3 regions of the Lutispora sp. genome follow, and region 2 is predicted to be linked to each of the others. Evidence: a T-box and tRNA genes for the amino acid it is inferred to sense, from the RefSeq annotation. Region 2 holds a T-box; the other regions hold tRNA genes.
The links. A T-box is a leader RNA that pairs with one kind of tRNA and senses whether it is charged. The one in region 2 lies ahead of ACESM9_RS10895 (valine--tRNA ligase), so its partner is inferred to be a tRNA-Val.

Region 1 (5,580 bases), on a different contig from region 2:
GCCATCTCAGCTTTACGTTTAGGAATCAGACCTTGGATTTCCAAAGCCAGAATTTTTACCGGCTTTATAGGCCTAAAAAGCATCTTTATAGCAATAATATTAGTCAACCAACCAATTATACCACCTATAATAGTTGAAATAAGAACTTTATACATATATAATTCACCTGTCTATACAAATAATTAATAATAATTATAACATATAAACAGGTGACATAATTCATCAATTTAATTCCTTATTTACCTTTAATATGCCGCAAAGATCACACCCTCTGCATAGCTCTATCCTATCGTAGAATATATTGGTGATAGTTCTGAAAAGTTCTTTATTTTTGAAATTCTGGCAATCATGAATGATAACCTTATTTGGAGCTATAGTGATTAGTGTGCTTATGAGAAGATCATCTAGACTTATATCATTGTCTCCAATTTCAGCTCTCAGTTCTTCAAAGCATTCACAATTAATAGGACTATTCTTGCTATCAATCAATATATAACCGCCTTTATCTATAGGAACAACATTTACAATATCTACTTTGCATTCTTGAATCTCCACAAAATATCTTAGAAGTTTTATAAATTCATTATATTCCCTCTCGGCAATATATTCTTCCACTGATCTTTCCACCAAATCTGCCAGCTCTTTTATATAGTCATTCAATCTGAAATTTACAAAGCCATCTATAATTATGAAGTTCTCTGACTTCAGATAGTTCAATATTTTTCTTATAATTCTAGTTCGTCTGGTTTGACCATAAAAACCATCTCTATATCCATCTTCTGCAGCAAGAAGTTTTATGGTTGACTCATAGATTAATTCTCTCTCATATTCTGTCAAATATAGATAATACTCTTTTATTATCTTTCTCAATATTTTAGTTTCATAATTATCTATAATAACATCACACAACACTTGAGCAAGCGAATATTTAAAGTCTTCACTGGATCTGTTTTCTATTAATTTTGACATAAAGCCTTCCTTTAATCCGCATCTTATAAAAACTGTATCTCCTGCTGTATATTCTTCATGTGTGATGCGCATATCTTCATTACTAATGGATTCAAGGCCTGAAAAGATATGATTCTTAATCTTTTCATCATTATTTCTAACAGCAATGGTTGTTAAGTACATCTGCTCAACTCCTTCCTGTTAAGTATTATTTGTGTTACTAAAACAATTATTCAATGGCCTAATCAGCCCAAAAGCTTTGAACTTCAATAGCTTATAGGCATTATTGAACCAATGTCCATGATTTTCTTATTGCTGAGTATTTTGATATCAATACCTTTTAAAGCTATATACTCCACAATTTTATTATAGCTTTTCATTTCCTTCATGCTTCCTGTAAAAGCTATAACATTTCTTGAAATCAAACCTGAAGAACCGCCAATAAAGCCATAATCTAATCCAACTATATCAATATCACCAGGCTCTATAATAAGCACTTCTATCCCATACTTTTCTAATACTCTAGCTACTCCTATATCATGAGTTATTACAGAATGTTCATCTACGATGCAAACAGAACATTTAGTATAACCCTGATTAACATGAATCAATTCTACTTCGTATTTCTCATACAGCTTAATGATTTCTGGATCTGTGTACTTTGTATTATGGAAAGCAAATTTGCCCATTCTTAATACATTATATGCTATATTTTCTGGATAGTTTCTTTGTAGCCATGTAGCACCTTTTGTCAATGCAAATCCTTTTTTAAAAAACCTCCCGGCAACTTTATCATATATGTTTGGTGCAATGACCAAAGAGTTTCCTCCTATATGATGAATCAATATATCAGGATGTCCATTTATCGCCTCGTATAATTCATTGCATCTTTCTGTCTTTATTATATCTATATCCATATATAATAATTTTGATAAAATTTCACCATCTACCCTATAATCCAATATAACAGTTTTTACTTTATCTATAGGAAGGTTGGGGTTTTCAATAAATATGCTCATTTTCGCTCCACCTTGTAAAACATAATAATTTTATTGTTTCATTATTTTAAACTTATAATAGCATTTTCATATAAAGATGGTTTCTAATTGGAATATTATAGGAATCAAGGAAGTCTTTCTTTAAATTCATAAGGTTAAGTTAACACTAATTTAGACTCACCTTTGAATTATTATAAAAAAATACTTCTCCTAGGAGAAGTATTTCAATAATATTATCTAATTATGGAGGCGACACCCGGATTTGAACCGGGGATAAAGGATTTGCAGTCCTCTGCCTTACCACTTGGCTATGTCGCCTTATATGGAGCGGGTGACGAGATTCGAACTCGCGACTTTCACCTTGGCAAGGTGACACTCTACCACTGAGTTACACCCGCATTTAGTTAAATGGTGCCTTGGGGCGGAATCGAACCACCGACACGAGGATTTTCAGTCCTCTGCTCTACCGACTGAGCTACCAAGGCTCAAATGGCGACCCAGAACGGGCTCGAACCGTCGACCTCCAGCGTGACAGGCTGGCATTCTAACCAACTGAACTACTGGGCCATTTGATGGTGGGCACAATAGGGCTCGAACCTATGACCCTCTGCTTGTAAGGCAGATGCTCTCCCAGCTGAGCTATGCGCCCATCGTCTCTAACGACAAGATTTAGTATACAGCATAGTTGCTTCAAAGTCAAGTTAAAAAATTTATAAATTAGCTAAATGGCTTAAACTTGTATTGCTTTTTTCAATATATCTTGAAGTTCCTCTTTATTAAATAAGTATTTTTTATTGCAGAAGTGGCATATCAATTCTGCTTGACCTTGTTCCTCGATTAATTCTTTTAAATCTTCTACTCCTATAGCAACTAGCGCTTTTTCCAACCTGGCTCTATTACAATTACACCTATATCTTATCTCTTTTCTTTCATGAATTGTATATTCAATATCCTTCATTATAATCTGTACTAGACCTTCAATTCCCTCATCAGCAATAATATCAGTTACTGAATTGATGCTTGTAACATTTTTTTCTAATAGATCTATTGTATTATCATCAGCTTGTGGCATTACTTGCACAATAAAACCACCTGCTGAATCTACATTGCCGTTAATAGCGATTCTGACACCCAATGCCACAGCTGTAGGTGTTTGCTCAGAAGAGGCAAAATAAGAAGCTATATCCTCTCCAATCTCACCATTTACAATTGGTACCTGACCAATATAAGGCTCCTTTAAGCCTAAATCCTTTATGACAGTAAAAATGCCGTTTCTACCTACAGCTCCTCCAACATCTAGCTTTCCTTTATCATTTAATGGCAAATCTACAAATGGATTAGCTATATAACCTCTAACATCACCTGTTATATCTGATACAACAATAATGCTCCCGGCAGGTCCTTTTCCATTTATTTGTAATGTTATCTTATCTTTTTCAGATTTCAACATGGTTCCCATCATGCTACCAGCAGTTAACATACGCCCTAAAGCTGCGGTTGTAACAGGGTAGGTGTTGTGTATCAATCTAGCTTCTTCAACAATGTTTATTGTTGTACAGCACAATAATCTTATACTCCCATCTGCACTGGTACATCTTAATAATATGTCTTTCATTTTACCTCCTATTTTGTCCTATTGACACTTTTTAGCTATAAAAAATATTCTTTCACTTTTTTCATTGGCTTGAGTATATTTGAATTCATCCAAAGCTTCAATTTCGTTGAAATCTGTCTCTTTTAAAATTTCATATATTTCCTCAATTTTATAAGCTTTTTGAATATGAATCTCCTCTATTCTTCTATATAGTGTGCCATCAGGTACGAAAAAATTCAACCTCATGGTTACAATTGAAGAATTGACATCGAACTCATTCTCCCAGCTATAAAAGACCCCATTTTTCTCTTCAATAAAAGTGTTATCACCTATTATTCTCTTAAGTTTATGGAAGCTACTTATATCAAATATAAAAATTCCGCCAGGATTCAAGATTTTGTTAACTCCTTGAAAAACTTTAGTGAGTTCATTTTTGTCAGTTATATAATTTATTCCATCACAAGCGCAAAGGGCTGCGTCAAATTTCCTTGTTAATGTCAGATTTCTCATGTCTTGTCTCAAAAATCTGATTTTTTCTCCATACATTCTAGCTTTATTCTCAGCTATTGAAAGCATTTGCTCTGATGCATCTATTCCCCATAGATTATAACCAAGCCTGGACATAGGTATTGTTATATTACCGGTTCCACATGCCAAATCTAAGACATAATTTGGAGTTATACCTTTAGATTTAATTATATGATGTAAGTATTCTGCCCATTTCTCATAGTCCACTTCATCCATCAATGTGTCATATATTTGGGCAAAGTTCTCATAACAAGTCATAAGACATTACTTCCTTATCTGTGAAATTTATAGTATGAAATAGTGTTCTTTCTTTTCTTTTTTCTTCTGCCTAACAAGTATCCCGTTATAAAAGAAATTACAATAAAGATAATTGAAAGATATTTAAAACCTTTAATTTTCTCCATCAAGCTCTCCAGCTTAAATAATGCAATAGTCTTATCTATAATACTCTCTTTTTCAACATTTTGCTCAGGTCTTTCCTGTTCAATAATTTCAACAACTTCTATATAATTCTTTCCGGCTGTCTCCATCCATTTGTTGATATATTCATTATCTTCTTTTGCTTGAGTTTGTAAAGTTTTCATAATATCCAACAGCTCTAAATCTGATACATCCTTTTCTATGGTCTGATCTAAATCATATAATATCTTATATTTTAGTCTGCTTGGATACAACATATTATAATTCAAGTCCTTAATATACTCCACATATTTAGAGAAATCTGCCTGTTTTCTATAAGCTTCGGCTTTTATATATTTAATCTGGTTTGAATTAAAAGTTGGATCTGTTGGATTGTTAAGATATTCATCACATAGAGTATTTACAGATTCGTAGTCTTTCTTTCTAAAAGAAGCTGCAATATTTTTGAGCTTCTTATCGGAACTGAAATCAAATCTATCAACGGACAGCTTATCAACCAGTTCATAATCTAAACCAAGTATCTCGCTGCCTTTATTTACTTCCATTGTAAGTCTTTTATTGCCACTTAATACTGTCTTCTCTTCTGTAATTCCAATTGTATCTAAAACATTGTATGGATAAAAATCATATAGTGAAAGTACAATAGTAGATGCATCTGAGTACACAAGATCTTTATTCTTATGATATCTGATGCTATACATTCCCTTGCTGTCGTTTTTAAGCTTGCTTTCATACCTTACATTAATAACTTTAGTTTCATTAGCTTTGAACCATAGGCTGGCTGTATGCCATTTCGAAGCATTAGGTAAAGTATCTGAAGGATATCTATCCTGGATATAGCTTTTATTTCTGTTATAGTATTTAACTGGGTTACCCTTTTCAGTTATTTGTATATTCTCCAGATTATTTGAAGGTAGACCCAGTATTGCCTCCAAAGTATTTTGAGTCAAGTTTTTTATAACATACTCCCCATTATAAATCAGCTTGTCCTCATTAATTTCAATTGCCGAGTTCTGTCCTACCAACTGAATGTCGTAGGTGTTAAGTATTTGCACATCGTAGCCATTCCAAATATTTTCTTCATCCGCCAGC
Region 2 (7,512 bases):
AAACAGTATTTTCAAAAACTCAGATGGTTGAAATCTATATCCCATAATTTCAAGCCAGTTTTTTGAACCATAGACTTCCACACCCCAAAGCTGTGTGATTATTAAGGTTCCTAAAATAATGGAAGCTAGGTGGATGGTATAATCTTTTTTTAAATCTACTCTCTTTAAGAAATAGAACAAAACAAAGTACATTGAATCTCCTAACAAAGCAAAGACAGATTGCTTTGTAGCATATTCAGGATTTAATCTATAAAGCGATATTAACCCTATGACCAAGAGCATATTTACTAAATCGAATAACTGAATATCATTAACTTTTAATAGTCTGGTAAGTAATATTCTTACAAAGATATATTGAAAACAGAATACTAAGCCAATATGAATGGCTTTATAATCTAGATCATCTTCAATAACGGACAAAAGAGCAAAAGAAGATATGGCAGTCATAATTATTATCATAGGTAAAAAAGGCTGAAGAAGCCTTTTATTATAAAAATATATTGCAATATTTATAATAATGAAGGAAGATAACAAAAAAATAAACAAATATCTGTGAAGCCATGATAATAGGTCAAACATTAAAACACCTGCCTTTCATGTAATTATATTATACTAAAAGATAAATTTCATCACAATTAGCCATGAATTATGATAAAATATTGGAGAAGGGGGCTGAAGATACTGAAATGAGATATAAATATATATTATTCGATTTAGATGGGACATTGTTAAACACCAATAAACTTATAATTAAATCCTTTAAGTATACACTGAAGAAACATCTAGATATCAATATAGACGATGCAGATATACTAAAATACTTCGGTGAACCTTTGATGGTAACATTAGAAAGATTCTCAAAAGAAAAGGCTAAAGAGATGTTTGATACATATATAGAATATAATGAGAGAATCCATGATGAAATGGTAGAGGTATTTGGTAATGTAGATAATTTGCTGGACGAAATTACTAGAATAGGCTGCAAGACAGCAATTGTTACCTCAAAAAGGAAAGCTTTAGCAAAGAGAGGTCTAACCCTGTTTAATCTTCTTGATTATTTTGATGATGTTATTGCTTTAGAAGACACAGAGAAACACAAACCTAACCCGGAACCAATTTTAGAAGCTTTATCTAGACTTAATGCTAGCAAAAATGAAGCATTGATGGTGGGTGACAGTGAATTTGATATTAAATGTGCACATAATGCAGGGGTGGACAGTGTTTTTGTCAGTTGGAGCCAGGCAGGAGATTATCAGGATAAAAGTATAAAGCCAGATTATATTATTAAGGATATTTCAGAAATTATTTATATATTAAGAACAAAATGATGTGAGTAAAGACTCACATCATTTTTAACACTTTCTTTTCTATCCATAAAACAGAAAGGTAAAGAACAGCTGCTACAATAGCCAGTATAAGAACACTGGTCATTACGAGATCCATCTTAAATACTTGACCACCATAAATAATTAGATATCCTAGACCAGCTTTCGATACCAGGAATTCACCTACAATTACACCTACAAGAGATAATCCTACATTTATTTTTAAGGTTGATATAATTGTTGTTATTCCCGAGGGTAAAACTACTTTACGAAGTATTTGTCTTTTATTTGCTCCGAAGGTTTTAAGCAGTTTTATTTTATCCTCATCGCAATTTCTAAAGCTGGTAAATACGTTTATTATTGTAACGATAATAGAGAAAAGTAAAGCCATAACAATTATGGACTTTGTTGTTCCTCCTATCCAGACAAGTATAATGGGACCAAGAGCAGTCTTAGGCAGTGCATTTAATACTACTAAATATGGATCTAACACACTGGCAAGAAAATCAGACCACCATAAGGCTATGGCAATTAAAGTACCTAATATAGTGCCGATAATAAACCCTACCATTGTCTCATATACTGTTACTCCCGTATGAATAAATAGAGAGCCATCCTTCCCCATCGTAATTAGAGTTTCCAATATCCTGCTTGGTTGGCTCATTATAAAAGGATCTATCCAATCTTTTTGAGCTGCGAATTCCCAAAGCACAAATATTAATATCAATATAATTATTCGCGATATTCTTATAGCTGATTTCATTCGTTTGCGGCTTGTCAGATACTTTTTATATTCTTCAGATATAGTAATATCACTATTATTATACATGGACATCCAGCTCCTTCCATATAGTATTGAAATATACCCTGAATTCAGGAGCCTCTCTGCAGGTAATAGGAGTTTTGTAATCACAGCTTAGGCTTATTTCGTGTATAGATTTTATTTCTGCAGGCCTCTTCGTAAGGACTACAATTCTATCACTCATAGAAATTGCTTCTGCTAAATCATGTGTCACAAGTATGGCTGTCTTTTTTTCCTTTTTCAATATCAACCAAACTTCTTCTGAAATTGCTATTCTTGTCTGGTAGTCTAAGGCTGAGAATGGTTCATCTAACAATAGTATATCAGGTTTGGTTGCTAAGGTTCTTATTAATGCGACCCTCTGCCTCATGCCACCGGACAGTTGTTTTGGGTAATAGTTTCTGAACTCATAAAGTCCATATTCTTTTAATAACATTTCTACAAACTCTTGATTTTCTTTGTTATACTTTCCTTGTATTTCTAAACCTATGGTAATGTTTTTCATAATGTTTCTCCATTCAAACAAATGATCTTTTTGAAGCATATAGCCTACACTGGAAGAAGGGCCTTTTACTTCTTTGTCATTCACTAGAACTTTTCCTGATGTGGGTGTTAAAATGCCTGATATCAATGATAATAGAGTAGATTTACCGCAGCCGCTAGGCCCAACAATGCTTACAAACTCACCATTCATAATATCTAGGTTCAGCTTTCGTATAGCTTTGGTTTCTCCCTCAAGGGTATGGTAGTTCATAGAAACATCTACTATTTCAACTACCTTTTTCATCAAACCACCCCTTCGATAACTTCCATCACTTTATAATATTCCAAAATATTTTAAAAGTGATTGAATCCTTGATGAATAACAATTCAGTAGGGGCAGCAACTTGTGCTACCCCTACCTAAGGAGGTCATATGGTATTGGGTTTTACTGGGACATATCTCTTGTCCCAGTAACATATTATTATACAAATCCCAAAATGTTACGACCTATTTAATGTTTTTTACTGCTTCTTCAGCAAATCTGTCATCAAATAATACGCTATGATCGACTCTCTTATCCAGTTCGCCGGCAGTTTCCATAACATCCTGCAGCAATTCAAAGGATTCTGGGATGGAGATTGGGGTATTGTTCCATGCATCTATTTCTTTATATCTGTTTATAACAGTAACTAATATATCATCATCAGCATCTGGGAAGAAAGACTTTATTTCTCTTGCAATATCTTCTGCTTTATTATTCTGAACCCATAATTGTCCCTTATATAACGCATTGGTAAAGCGTTGAATAATGTCTGAATTCTTTTCAATATAGCTCTTTTTAGCAAAATATGCTGTATAGGCGATTAATCCGCTATCTTCACCGATTGAAGCAACTATACTGCCTGCATTTTCTTTTTCCAGCATTGATGCTGTAGGTTCAAAAAGAGCAACATAATCACCCATACCTCCTTTAAAGGCTCCAGCTGTAGCTGTGAATTGGAGGTTTGTTATCATCTCAACATCTTTTCCGGGGGTTAAGCCATTCTTTTTCAGTACATATTCAAGGGTCATTTGGGGAACTCCTCCTGGCCTGCCACCGATTATAGTTTTACCTACAGTATTTTTCCAGTCAAAGTTCGGATCTGGCTCTCTAGCCACCAAAAATGAACCGTCGCATTTAGTCAGCTGGGCAAATATAACTGCATGATCTTCCTTGCCCTGATTATAGACATATATGCAGGCTTCAGGTCCTGCAAAGCCTATATCACATTCACCTGCGAGCAAGGCTGTCATAGTTTTATCTGCACCCTGACCTGTGGTCAATTCGATTTTTATTCCTTCCTCTTCAAAGAATCCTTTGTTTATTGCCACATAATGAGGAGTATAAAAAATTGACCGAACAACCTCATTGAGTCTGATAGTTGTCAATTCGCTTTTGCTGCAGCCTGTAAGCCATGATAAACCGAGTGCTAAAATCATGATGAAGCAAAGCAATTTTTTTGTGGTCTTCATACAATCACTCCTAAGAATATATTTATCATTTACAGTCTATTCCTAGAAATTTTGATTGTGCTTGTCTAAGGAATAATGGTCTTGGTTGGTTTTTGAGAAGGTTATTGCATATAATGTTAATAAGAGACTTAATAAAGAAAGCTTTATTGGAAAAAATATATTTGATAGAAATTTTTAAAGATAGGGGTTGAGGCTATGATTACACCTAATGTGCTGACATCCATAAGAATAGGTTTGGTGCCTCCCATGATATATAGCTATTTATATATGCCGAAGAATGGTGAAACAGTAGCTTTTTTTATTTTTCTATTCTCTGCTCTAACAGACATATTAGACGGATATATAGCTAGAAAATTCAATATGGTAACTAAATTAGGTACAGTTTTGGACCCACTGGCAGATAAAATGATGCTTATATCTGTTTTGACTATATTTGTCCTGAATAACAAAATCAGTTTTTGGATTCTACTAGTAATGGCATTTAAAGAACTGCTGATGATTCTTGGTGCATATTTTCTCTATAACAATGAGGATGTCGTAATACCAGCAAATATTTATGGAAAAATATCAACTTTAGTATTCTACGCTTCAGGTTTCGCTATAATGCTTGAATTAACAATCGGCATGTTATTAATGAACCTTTTTGTTTTATTAAATATAATATCCCTTTTTATATATTTTTACAGATTCGTATCCGTAAAAGGCATAATATAGAAATTTCTGCAAATCATATTGACAAAATGCATTATTGATGATATAAATAAAATTATTAAATGCTATGAAGAAGAGGAGTAAGCGAAAATCACCTTTCAGAGAAGAATACCCTAGGCTGGGAGGTATTCCAGGTAAGATTTAGCTGAAGGTAGCTTTGGAGCTCTTGTGTCGAATTCAGTAGATGCAAGCGGGTCTGCCCGTTATAGTGTAGAGAGCCGGTGATGGCCGGAATTAAGGTGGTACCGCGAACTAACCCTTCGTCCTTTTGTTGGGACGAGGGTTTTTTTATTTCTATAATATAACCTTTGGGTGGGAATAGTATAAGACATCATAATAGTAATCGTAAGAAATATGAATTATGCTAATAAATAGGAGGTAATAATATGGAGGAAGCAAAAAATTTAAGCAAAGCTTATGAACCAAAACAAGTAGAAGAAAAGTTATACCATATGTGGGTGGAAAATGGATATTTTACACCGGAAATAGATTATGATAAAGAGCCTTATACAATAGTGATTCCACCTCCAAACATCACTGGACAGCTTCATATGGGTCATGCTTTGGACAATACTATTCAGGATATATTGATAAGATGGAGAAGAATGCAGGGATATAGTACTTTATGGCTTCCAGGAACAGATCATGCGAGTATCGCAACTGAGGCCAAGATAGTTGAAACCCTCGCAAAGGAAGGTAAGACCAAATACGATCTTGGAAGAGACGGATTTCTTGAAAGAGCATGGGAATGGAAGAGAGAATATGGCGGAAGGATCATAAACCAGCTGAAGAAATTAGGTTGCTCCTGCGATTGGACGAGGGAAAGATTTACATTGGATGAAGGTTGCTCAAAGGCAGTATCTAAGGTGTTTATAAGTCTTTATGAGAAGGGCTTGATTTACAGGGGTGAGAGGATAATCAACTGGTGCCCAAGTTGTAAGACATCAATATCAGACATAGAGACTATATATGACGATGAAAAGGGACATTTCTGGCACATTAAATACCCTGTTAATGGAACTGATGATTTTATAGAAATTGCAACCACAAGACCTGAGACTATGTTGGGTGATACTGCAGTTGCAGTTCATCCGGAAGATGAGAGATATAAACATCTTATAGGCAAGACAGTAATTTTGCCCCTTATGAATAAAGAAATACCAGTAATAGCTGATGAGTATGTAGACATGGAATTTGGAACTGGTGCTGTTAAGATAACTCCGGCTCACGATCCAAATGATTTTGAAGTTGGCTTGCGTCACAATCTGCCCATGCCGCGAGTAATGAATGATGATGGCACTATAAATGAGCTTGGTGGAAAGTACTCAGGACTTGATAGATATGAAGCAAGAAAGCAAATAGTTAAAGACTTGGAAGAACAAGGCTATCTTGTAAATATAAAGGATCATGATCATAGCGTAGGCCATTGCCAGAGATGCAACACAACAATAGAACCTATTCTATCTAAGCAGTGGTTTGTTAAGATGAAGCCTCTTGCCGAGCCTGCAATAGAAGTTGTAGAAGATGGGAGGGTCAAGTTTGTTCCTGACAGATTCTCTAAAATCTACTTCAATTGGATGGAGAATATACAGGATTGGTGTATATCAAGACAATTATGGTGGGGACATAGAATACCTGCATACTATTGTCAGGATTGTGGGGAAATAATCGTAGCAGACAAAGCTCCAGAAAAATGCTCAAAATGCGGAGGAGAATTAAAGCAGGATGAAGACACATTAGACACTTGGTTCAGCTCAGCTCTGTGGCCTTTTTCAACATTAGGGTGGCCTGAGGAAACAGAGGATTTGAAATATTTCTATCCAACCAGCGTATTGGTAACTGGCTATGACATAATATTCTTCTGGGTAGCCAGAATGATATTCTCAGCCATGGAGAACATGAAAAAAGAACCTTTTAAATATGTTTATATACATGGAATTGTGAGAGATGCAGAAGGTAGAAAGATGAGCAAGTCCTTGGGAAATGGAATTGACCCACTGGATGTAATAGATAAATACGGTGCTGACGCATTAAGATTTAATTTAATATCCGGTAATTCCCCAGGAAATGATATGAGATTTTTCTGGGAAAGAGTAGAAGCCTTCAGCAACTTTGCTAATAAGATTTGGAATGCAGCAAGATTCGTATTAATGAATACTGATGAGAACAAGGATTATAACACTATTTTCAATTCTAGCAAAGATAATTTTACTACTGCAGATTATTGGATTCTAAGCAAACTCAATAAACTTATAAAAGAAGTTACAGATAATATGGAGAAATTTGAGCTAGGTATAGCCGCACAAAAAATCTATGATTTTATCTGGTTTGAGTTCTGCGATTGGTATATAGAACTAGTAAAGCCTAGACTATACTCTGATTTAGATGAAGATAAGTCTGTAGCACAAGCTACTTTAATACATGTTCTGAAGAATTCTATGAAGCTATTGCATCCATTCATGCCATTTATTACAGAGGAGATATATTCACATATCCCCCAAGCATCAGAATCAATTGTAATAAGCAGATGGCCTGAATATGACGAAGCTATGGATTTTGCATCCCAGGAAGAGAACATGGAAATAATAATGGAGGCTATAAAAGGGATAAGAAACATAAGAGCAGAGATGAATGTTGTACCTTCAAGGAAGTCAAAGACAATAATTGTGTCTGATAGAG
Region 3 (7,512 bases), on a different contig from region 2:
AATGCTTTTGGACAAGGAAGCTATATCAGCAGCTTCTGAAATATTGAAAGGCGATGATTTTTATAGGGAAGTCCACAAAGAAATTTTTGAAGCAATTATTGATATTTATAATGATAATAATCCTGTGGACCTAATTACTCTTACAGAAAAGTTAAAGGGTAGAAATACTTTAGAGGCAGTGGGAGGTATAACTTACCTTACTCAGCTTATGAATATTGTACCTACAACCAGCAATATAGATCAATATGTAAAAATTGTAGAAGAAAAATCCTTATTAAGAAAGCTGATAAAATCATCCAATGAAATTATATCCAAATGCTATGATAATCCAGAAGACCCTATAGAGGTAGTGGATCAGGCAGAAAAGAGCATATTTGATATTTCCTTGAGCAAATCCTCTCAAGGCTTTGTACCTATTAAGCAAATACTAACAACCAATTTTGACAGAATTGAGGAACTTTACCTAAATAAGGGTAAAATAACTGGGATACCAACAGGTTTTGTGGACTTGGACCAGAAGCTGTCGGGCTTGCAAAGATCAGACCTTATATTGATTGCAGCAAGACCATCTATGGGTAAATCAGCGCTTATGATGAACCTGGTGCAACATGCGGCTGTGAGGGAAAACATTCCTGTGGCTATATTTTCATTAGAAATGTCAAAGGAGCAGCTTTCACAAAGGCTTCTCTGTGCAGAAGCATTGATAGATGCACATAGACTTAGGACAGGAGATATAACGGAAGATGAATGGATAAAGCTTGCCAGAGCAATGGGGGTACTTGCTGATAAACCCATATTCATAGATGATACTCCTGCAATATCTATTACTGAGATGAGAGCAAAATGCCGAAGATTGAAAATAGAGCATGGTTTAGGCTTGATAGCCATAGACTATCTACAGCTCATGTCCGGCAGCAGTAAATATGACAGCAGGCAACAGGAAGTCTCCGATATATCCAGATCCCTAAAAGCATTGGCTCGTGAACTGGATGTACCGGTAGTGGCTTTGTCTCAGCTTAGCCGTGCACCTGAAATGAGAGCAGATCACAGGCCAATATTATCTGATTTAAGAGAGTCGGGTGCCATCGAGCAGGATGCAGATGTGGTTATATTCCTTTATAGGGATGAATACTATCATCCTGATACAGAAAAAAAGAACATAGGAGAAGTTATAATAGCAAAGCAGAGAAACGGCCCTACCGGTGTTGTAGAATTGGTATGGTTGGGACAGTTTACTAAGTTTGCAGATAAAGCAAAGTTGTAAAACCGCGATATTCGCGGTTTTTTTTACTCCGTGTCATGTCTTACTCTTAAGTTATCCACAATATTTTATGTAACAAGTGGATAACTTGAATAAAGTCAAAAATGCCGATTCTACATCCATTGAAATTACATATATACAAAAGGCTATTCGAACATATGTGCATATCTCTGTGGATAATGTGGATAATGTGGATTCGAAAATCAAGAATTAGGGAAACAAGAAAATACAGAATATTCAACTAATATGATAAAATATGACAAATTAACATAATATATGTTGAAACGTGTTATCGGTTGATGACATAATAATCTATTAGTAGTCAAAAATAGATATATAGAATAAAATAATATTATGAATAATAAGTGATGGTTGTTAATAAGTTGTACACAAGTTGACTCTATAATACACATCTGTTAATATAAGAAAGGCTTCTATGTAAACATTATGCTTATACACAAAGGCAGAAAAAATATACTGATGAATAAAGGGTGAAATTTATGAAAAATAAATATGATGTCATCATAATAGGTGCTGGTCCGGCAGGTATATTTACGGCTCTTGAGTTGGTAAATAACAACAAGGATTTAGACATACTTATTTTGGATAAAGGTAGGACTTTGTCTCAGAGGAAATGTCCGGCAAGAAGCATAGGCAGATGTGTGAGCTGTGACCCTTGTGGTATTACTTTTGGTTGGTCAGGAGCAGGAGCCTTTAGTGACGGTAAGCTGTCTTTAAGTCCTGAGGTCGGTGGCAATATTACCGATTACATGACAGAAGATGAAGCAAAGGAATTGATAAACTATGCAGATTCCATCTATTTAGACTTTGGAGCTCAAAGTGAAGTTCATGGTTTAAACAGTAAAAAGATTGATGATGTAAAATATGAAGCTTCGAGACATAATATACAGCTGATTCCCTGTCCAGTAAGACATCTAGGCACAGAAAAAGCTTATTATGTTTTGGAAGGCATGTATAAATACCTGGTAGAGAATCCAAAGGTTGATTTCTCTGAATTGACAACAGTAGTAGATATAAATGAGGAAAACAGCATAGCAAAATCTGTAACAATAAATATAAAAGGTAAGGAAACAATAGTTATTGAAGGAGAATATATTGTTGCAGCTCCTGGCAGGGGAGGCGCTGAATGGCTTTCTGAACAAACTAGAAAACTTTCAATAAAAACTGCTAACAATGCAGTTGATATAGGAGTAAGAGTAGAAGTTCCTAATAGCATTATGGATCATCTTACAAAGGATCTCTATGAGGCCAAGCTTGTTTATTATTCAGATACTTTTGACAACAAAGTAAGAACATTCTGTATGAATCCAGGCGGAGTGGTATCTCAAGAAAATTATGAAGGCGGTCTAGCTTTAGTAAATGGCCATAGCTATGCAGATGACAGCCTTAAAACTGATAATACTAATTTTGCCATGTTAGTTTCAACAAGATTTACAGAACCTTTCAAAGAGCCCATTGAGTATGGTAAATATGTAGCAAGGCTGGCAAATATGTTGACAGGCGGTGGTATACTAGTTCAAAGACTTGGAGATTTGCTTCAGGGAAGACGAACAGATAGGGATAGATTGAAGAAGTCTACAACTATACCAACTATGAAAAATGCAGTGCCTGGAGATTTAAGTTATGTATTGCCTCATAGATATCTGGTATCCATCATAGAAGCAATGAAGGCATTTGACAATATAGCACCTGGTCTATATTCAAAGAATACTCTTCTATATGGTGTAGAATGTAAGTTTTATTCTAGCAAGGTACAGGTTAATAATAAATTTGAAACTTCAGTTAAAAACCTTTATACAATAGGTGATGGAGCAGGTATTACCAGAGGGCTTATGCAAGCCTCTGTAACCGGCATAGTTGTGGCAAGAGATATAATTAGTAAGCTTTAATGATAATTTTGTATATAAAAACAAAGATTTGCCATTGCAAAAAATTAAAAATCCAATTATAATATCATTATCTCACTTAATACTGCATGTTAAAAAACGCATTAACTCAACATAAAATTGGCAATAAAAAAATATAAAAATAATGTTGACAAAATGGTTTGAAACATGTAGAATGTATAAATGTGAGCGCTAACACTCACAGAGGATCCACTAGCTCAGTAGGTAGAGCACATGACTTTTAATCATGGTGTCCGGAGTTCGACTCTCCGGTGGATCACCATCAAATGGCCCGTTGGTCAAGCGGTTAAGACATCGCCCTTTCACGGCGGTAACAGGGGTTCGATTCCCCTACGGGTCACCATTATAATTGGGCGCATAGCTCAGCTGGGAGAGCATCTGCCTTACAAGCAGAGGGTCATAGGTTCGAGCCCTATTGTGCCCACCATTTTAAAATTTTATTCGGCCCAGTAGTTCAGTTGGTTAGAATGCCAGCCTGTCACGCTGGAGGTCGACGGTTCGAGCCCGTTCTGGGTCGCCATTAAGTAGGCTGGTGTAGCTCAATTGGCAGAGCAGCTGACTTGTAATCAGCAGGTTGGCGGTTCGATTCCGTTCACCAGCTCCATATGAAAGATAACACTGCAAGTAATTGCAGTGTTTTTTTTATGTATTATTGACAGCACTTTTATTTGACCTGAATGATTTGCAAAAGTTCAGGAAGCTTTTGAGAGCATGAGAATGCTGTATGCTATTATTCCAGAAAATCCTGATAGTCCTGTTTACTGTTCTATCTTGAAAGGGAATAGCAGTTACCTTATAGCTGTCGAGGGCAGGTATTTTAGGCATAATAGCTATTCCAAGCTGTGCTCCTACAAAAGAAGCCATAGAGTTGCATTCGTCAACTTCAAAAAAGATGTTTGGGATTATATTGTATTTTTTGAATAAGGAATTGGTTTGATAGAATAGATCAGTTCCTTTTTTGATCATTATGAATCTTTCATTCTTAAAATCATCTATTGTGACTGATGTATACTTTGCTAAAGGATGACTATTGTATACAACAAGATAGAGCTCCTGTTCAAATAAAGGGATAGATTCGATGCACTCGTTAACTACTCCACTACACGGAGCCATGACAACATCAAGGGAGCCTTCTATCAGCTTTTTCATTAGGAACTCAGTTATATTAACCTGGAAACTGAAACTAATATTACGGTTACCCCTATAGATGTAGAATTCATCGATTAATTGTGGAATTGCATCAAAGCTGACAGAGTAGATGTATCCTAGATTGATGTTCCCGTTTGAAGGATAATACATTTTATTAAGCTGGGCTTCGCCCTGGACAAGTATGTTAAGAGCACTTTCAGCATATGGGAGAAAGGCTTCACCGTATTCTGTCAATGAAACATTTATACCTTCCTTTTTAAAAAGTGGTACACCTAATCTCTTGCTTAGTTGGGAAATTGCATAACTGAGGCTGGGTTGAGATATATTGAGATTCTCAGCTGCTTTAGTAAAATGCAGTGTACGTGCTGTTTCAACAAAATATCTCAATTGCTGTAAGGTCATAATATCACCTCCTGTGGAGTTGAAAGTTATAACAGCATAATTAAATCATAGAGAACTTTTATTAAATTATATAAAACAAGTATTAGACAGTCAAGGAAAAGGGACATATAATTATTATAAAATAAATAATATTTATACAATTGATAAATCAGTGACTGCCTATAACTAGGAAAAGTTACATGTGAGCAAATAAAAAAGACTATGATTAATGGCCTTTCACATAATTCTTCTCCAAATTGCTTATCTGCTTTAAGACTCGTCATAACACAGAGAACGACCAGATGAAAAAAATGATTATTTATTCTATTAAAAATAACATTCTAAAACTCACAATAAAAAGATTATATATTGAAGGAAGGGATTCAATATGAAAACCATAAATATTGCATTAATAGGCTCAGGTTACGGAGGAGTTTTGCATGCAAATGGTTATAGAAAGGTCAGCAAAGTGCCTGTGAAGATCAAAACGGTAGTAGATGCCTATGATTTGGAAAAGGCACAGAAATTAGCCAATAATTATGGAATTGAGAATGTATCAAGGAATATAGAAGATATACTCAATGATCCGGAAATAGATATAGTTGATATTTGTACTCCTCCCATGTCCCATGTAGATATAACAATGAGAGCTCTGAAAGCTGGAAAGCATGTTATCTGTGAAAAACCATTGACTGGTTATTTCGGAGAAGAAGATGATGAAAAACCTATAGGAATAAAAGTCTCTAAAGCAAAGATGTATAAAAAGGTTATTGAGCAGATCGAAGAACTAAAAAAAGTAGTTGATAAAAGTGACAAGTTGTTTATGTATGCGGAGAACTATGTTTATTGTCCTGCGGTTACAAAGGCTGCAGAGATTATTAGAAATAAAAAGAGTAAAATTTTGCTCATGAAAGGTGAAGAAAGCTTAAGAGGGTCTTCATCACCAGTTGCAGGGCAATGGGACAAAACTGGCGGTGGATCCCTTATAAGGATTGGGTCTCATCCACTAACAGGGATATTGTGGTTGAAGCAAGTTGAAGCTGCTGCAAGGAACGAAAAAATTGATGTGGTTAGTGTAACGGCTGATATGGGCAATACTAGCTCTAATCTTACCCAATATGAAAAAAGACATTTAACAAGTAAACCATACGATGTTGAAGAATTTGCAAATGTAACATTAACTTTTTCTGATAATACAAAAGCTATTGTAATAGCCAGTGATAATGTATTGGGAGGGACTAAAAATTATATCGAAATCTATGCAAATGACGGAACATTAATGTGCAACATAACTCCTGCAGATAATCTTAAGGCTTACTTCCTGGATCAAGAAGGTTTAGAAAACGTGGAGTTTTCAGAAATGCTTCCAGAAAAAACAGGTTGGAATAACTTATTTGTATGCGATGAAATACTACGGGGGTATGTATATGAATTGCAGGACTTTGTTGAATCTGTAGCTTATGGCAGAAAACCTGTTTCTGGTTTTGATTTAGCTTACGAAGCTATAAAAGTCATATATGCAGCATACCAATCTGCAAGCGAAGGAAGAAAGATTGAACTATAGCTTGAATTGATTTGAAACTAAAGAGTAATACATGCACCAGCCATCAAAGCGTTTAAAACTACATTGGCATAAAAGCCAATTATCTAATACGAAAGCTTAGACAAATCATAGAGAATTTCTATCAAGTTATACAAAACCGGTATTAGACAGCCAAATAAATGTTATTTAGAATTAAATTAAAATAAAAAATATTTAGTTAATTAACAAGGGGGGAAAAGCATGAACCTTCCATCAAAGGTAACTATTTGTGAAGTTGGCCTTCGGGATGGTTTGCAGAATGAAGCCAAGATATTGCAAACTGAAGAAAAGCTGGAGATAGCCAATGATCTTATAGATGCCGGTTTCAAAGTAATTGAATTGGGTTCATTTATGAGTCCAAAGGCAGTACCTCAAATGGCAGATACCGATGAGCTTTACAAGCATTTGAATAAAATTGATGGCGTAGAGCTTAGGGCATTGATTGCCAATAAAAAAGGTATAGAAAGAGCAATAAACTGCGGGTGCCGCAAGGTCAAGCTTAATGTATCAGCAAGCCGGGGACATAATCTGGCAAATTTGAACATGACACCTGAACAAAGTGTTGCAGGCTTTAAGGAAATTGTTGATATTGCATCACAACATGAAATTGAGGTATCCGGATCTATATCCATGCCCTTTGGTTCTCCATGGGAAGGCAATATACCACTAGATGATGTACAGAGTATAGTTGAAGCATACTTGAATGTGGGAGTAACTGAAATATCCCTGTCGGATGCATCTGGAATGGCTGTGCCAAATCAGGTTTATGAAATGTGCAACAAAATGCATGAGCGCTATCCACAGGTGAAATGGTGGCTGCATTTCCATAATACGAGAGGTATGGCTATGGCCAATATCCTGGCTGCAATGCAGGCAGGCATAACTCAATTTGACTCTTCCTTCTGCGGCTTGGGTGGTTGTCCTTTTGTTCCTGGAGCGGCGGGGAATGTATCATCCGAGGATGTGGTACATATGATGGATGAGATGGGAATAGAAACAGGTATCGATATTATTAAGTTAATAGAGATTTCTAAGAAGGTAAGGCAAATGATAGGCCATGACACTGATTCCTATATACTTAAGGCCGGCCGTTCGAAGGATTTAATTAAAAAATAAACCAACGCACATATATAAAGGAAAAACATTTGATTAGGGGGAATTAATATGAGCAGGATGAATTCAATGGATGAAGTCTATGCAAAGCTTACTCA

Region 1: it has a tRNA-Val gene. The T-box ahead of ACESM9_RS10895 (valine--tRNA ligase) is inferred to sense a tRNA for this amino acid. The anticodon was not compared.
Region 3: it has a tRNA-Val gene. The T-box ahead of ACESM9_RS10895 (valine--tRNA ligase) is inferred to sense a tRNA for this amino acid. The anticodon was not compared.

What each region holds. Positions count from the first base shown of each region.
Region 1 is NZ_JAWLCK010000007.1:9,202-14,781, reverse strand. It holds gene ACESM9_RS02430 (DUF445 domain-containing protein) at 1-155, opposite strand, end outside; gene ytxC (putative sporulation protein YtxC) at 223-1,131, opposite strand; gene ACESM9_RS02420 (DUF6873 family GME fold protein) at 1,215-1,967, opposite strand; tRNA gene ACESM9_RS02415 (tRNA-Cys) at 2,191-2,264, opposite strand; tRNA gene ACESM9_RS02410 (tRNA-Gly) at 2,270-2,344, opposite strand; tRNA gene ACESM9_RS02405 (tRNA-Phe) at 2,356-2,431, opposite strand; tRNA gene ACESM9_RS02400 (tRNA-Asp) at 2,437-2,513, opposite strand; tRNA gene ACESM9_RS02395 (tRNA-Val) at 2,520-2,595, opposite strand; gene hslO (Hsp33 family molecular chaperone HslO) at 2,677-3,561, opposite strand; gene ACESM9_RS02385 (class I SAM-dependent DNA methyltransferase) at 3,580-4,326, opposite strand; gene ACESM9_RS02380 (hypothetical protein) at 4,341-5,580, opposite strand, start outside.
Region 2 is NZ_JAWLCK010000078.1:687-8,198, forward strand. It holds partial or broken gene ACESM9_RS10865 (FtsW/RodA/SpoVE family cell cycle protein) at 1-459, opposite strand, end outside; gene ppaX (pyrophosphatase PpaX) at 642-1,328, shown strand; gene ACESM9_RS10875 (ABC transporter permease) at 1,342-2,154, opposite strand; gene ACESM9_RS10880 (ABC transporter ATP-binding protein) at 2,147-2,914, opposite strand; gene ACESM9_RS10885 (ABC transporter substrate-binding protein) at 3,118-4,122, opposite strand; gene ACESM9_RS10890 (CDP-alcohol phosphatidyltransferase family protein) at 4,318-4,836, shown strand; T-box leader at 4,892-5,104, shown strand; gene ACESM9_RS10895 (valine--tRNA ligase) at 5,220-7,512, shown strand, end outside.
Region 3 is NZ_JAWLCK010000006.1:10,207-17,718, reverse strand. It holds gene dnaB (replicative DNA helicase) at 1-1,264, shown strand, start outside; gene ACESM9_RS02065 (NAD(P)/FAD-dependent oxidoreductase) at 1,762-3,171, shown strand; tRNA gene ACESM9_RS02060 (tRNA-Lys) at 3,376-3,451, shown strand; tRNA gene ACESM9_RS02055 (tRNA-Glu) at 3,458-3,532, shown strand; tRNA gene ACESM9_RS02050 (tRNA-Val) at 3,541-3,616, shown strand; tRNA gene ACESM9_RS02045 (tRNA-Asp) at 3,633-3,709, shown strand; tRNA gene ACESM9_RS02040 (tRNA-Thr) at 3,718-3,793, shown strand; gene ACESM9_RS02035 (LysR family transcriptional regulator) at 3,832-4,740, opposite strand; gene ACESM9_RS02030 (Gfo/Idh/MocA family protein) at 5,108-6,283, shown strand; gene ACESM9_RS02025 (hydroxymethylglutaryl-CoA lyase) at 6,503-7,417, shown strand; gene ACESM9_RS02020 (aldehyde dehydrogenase family protein) at 7,466-7,512, shown strand, end outside.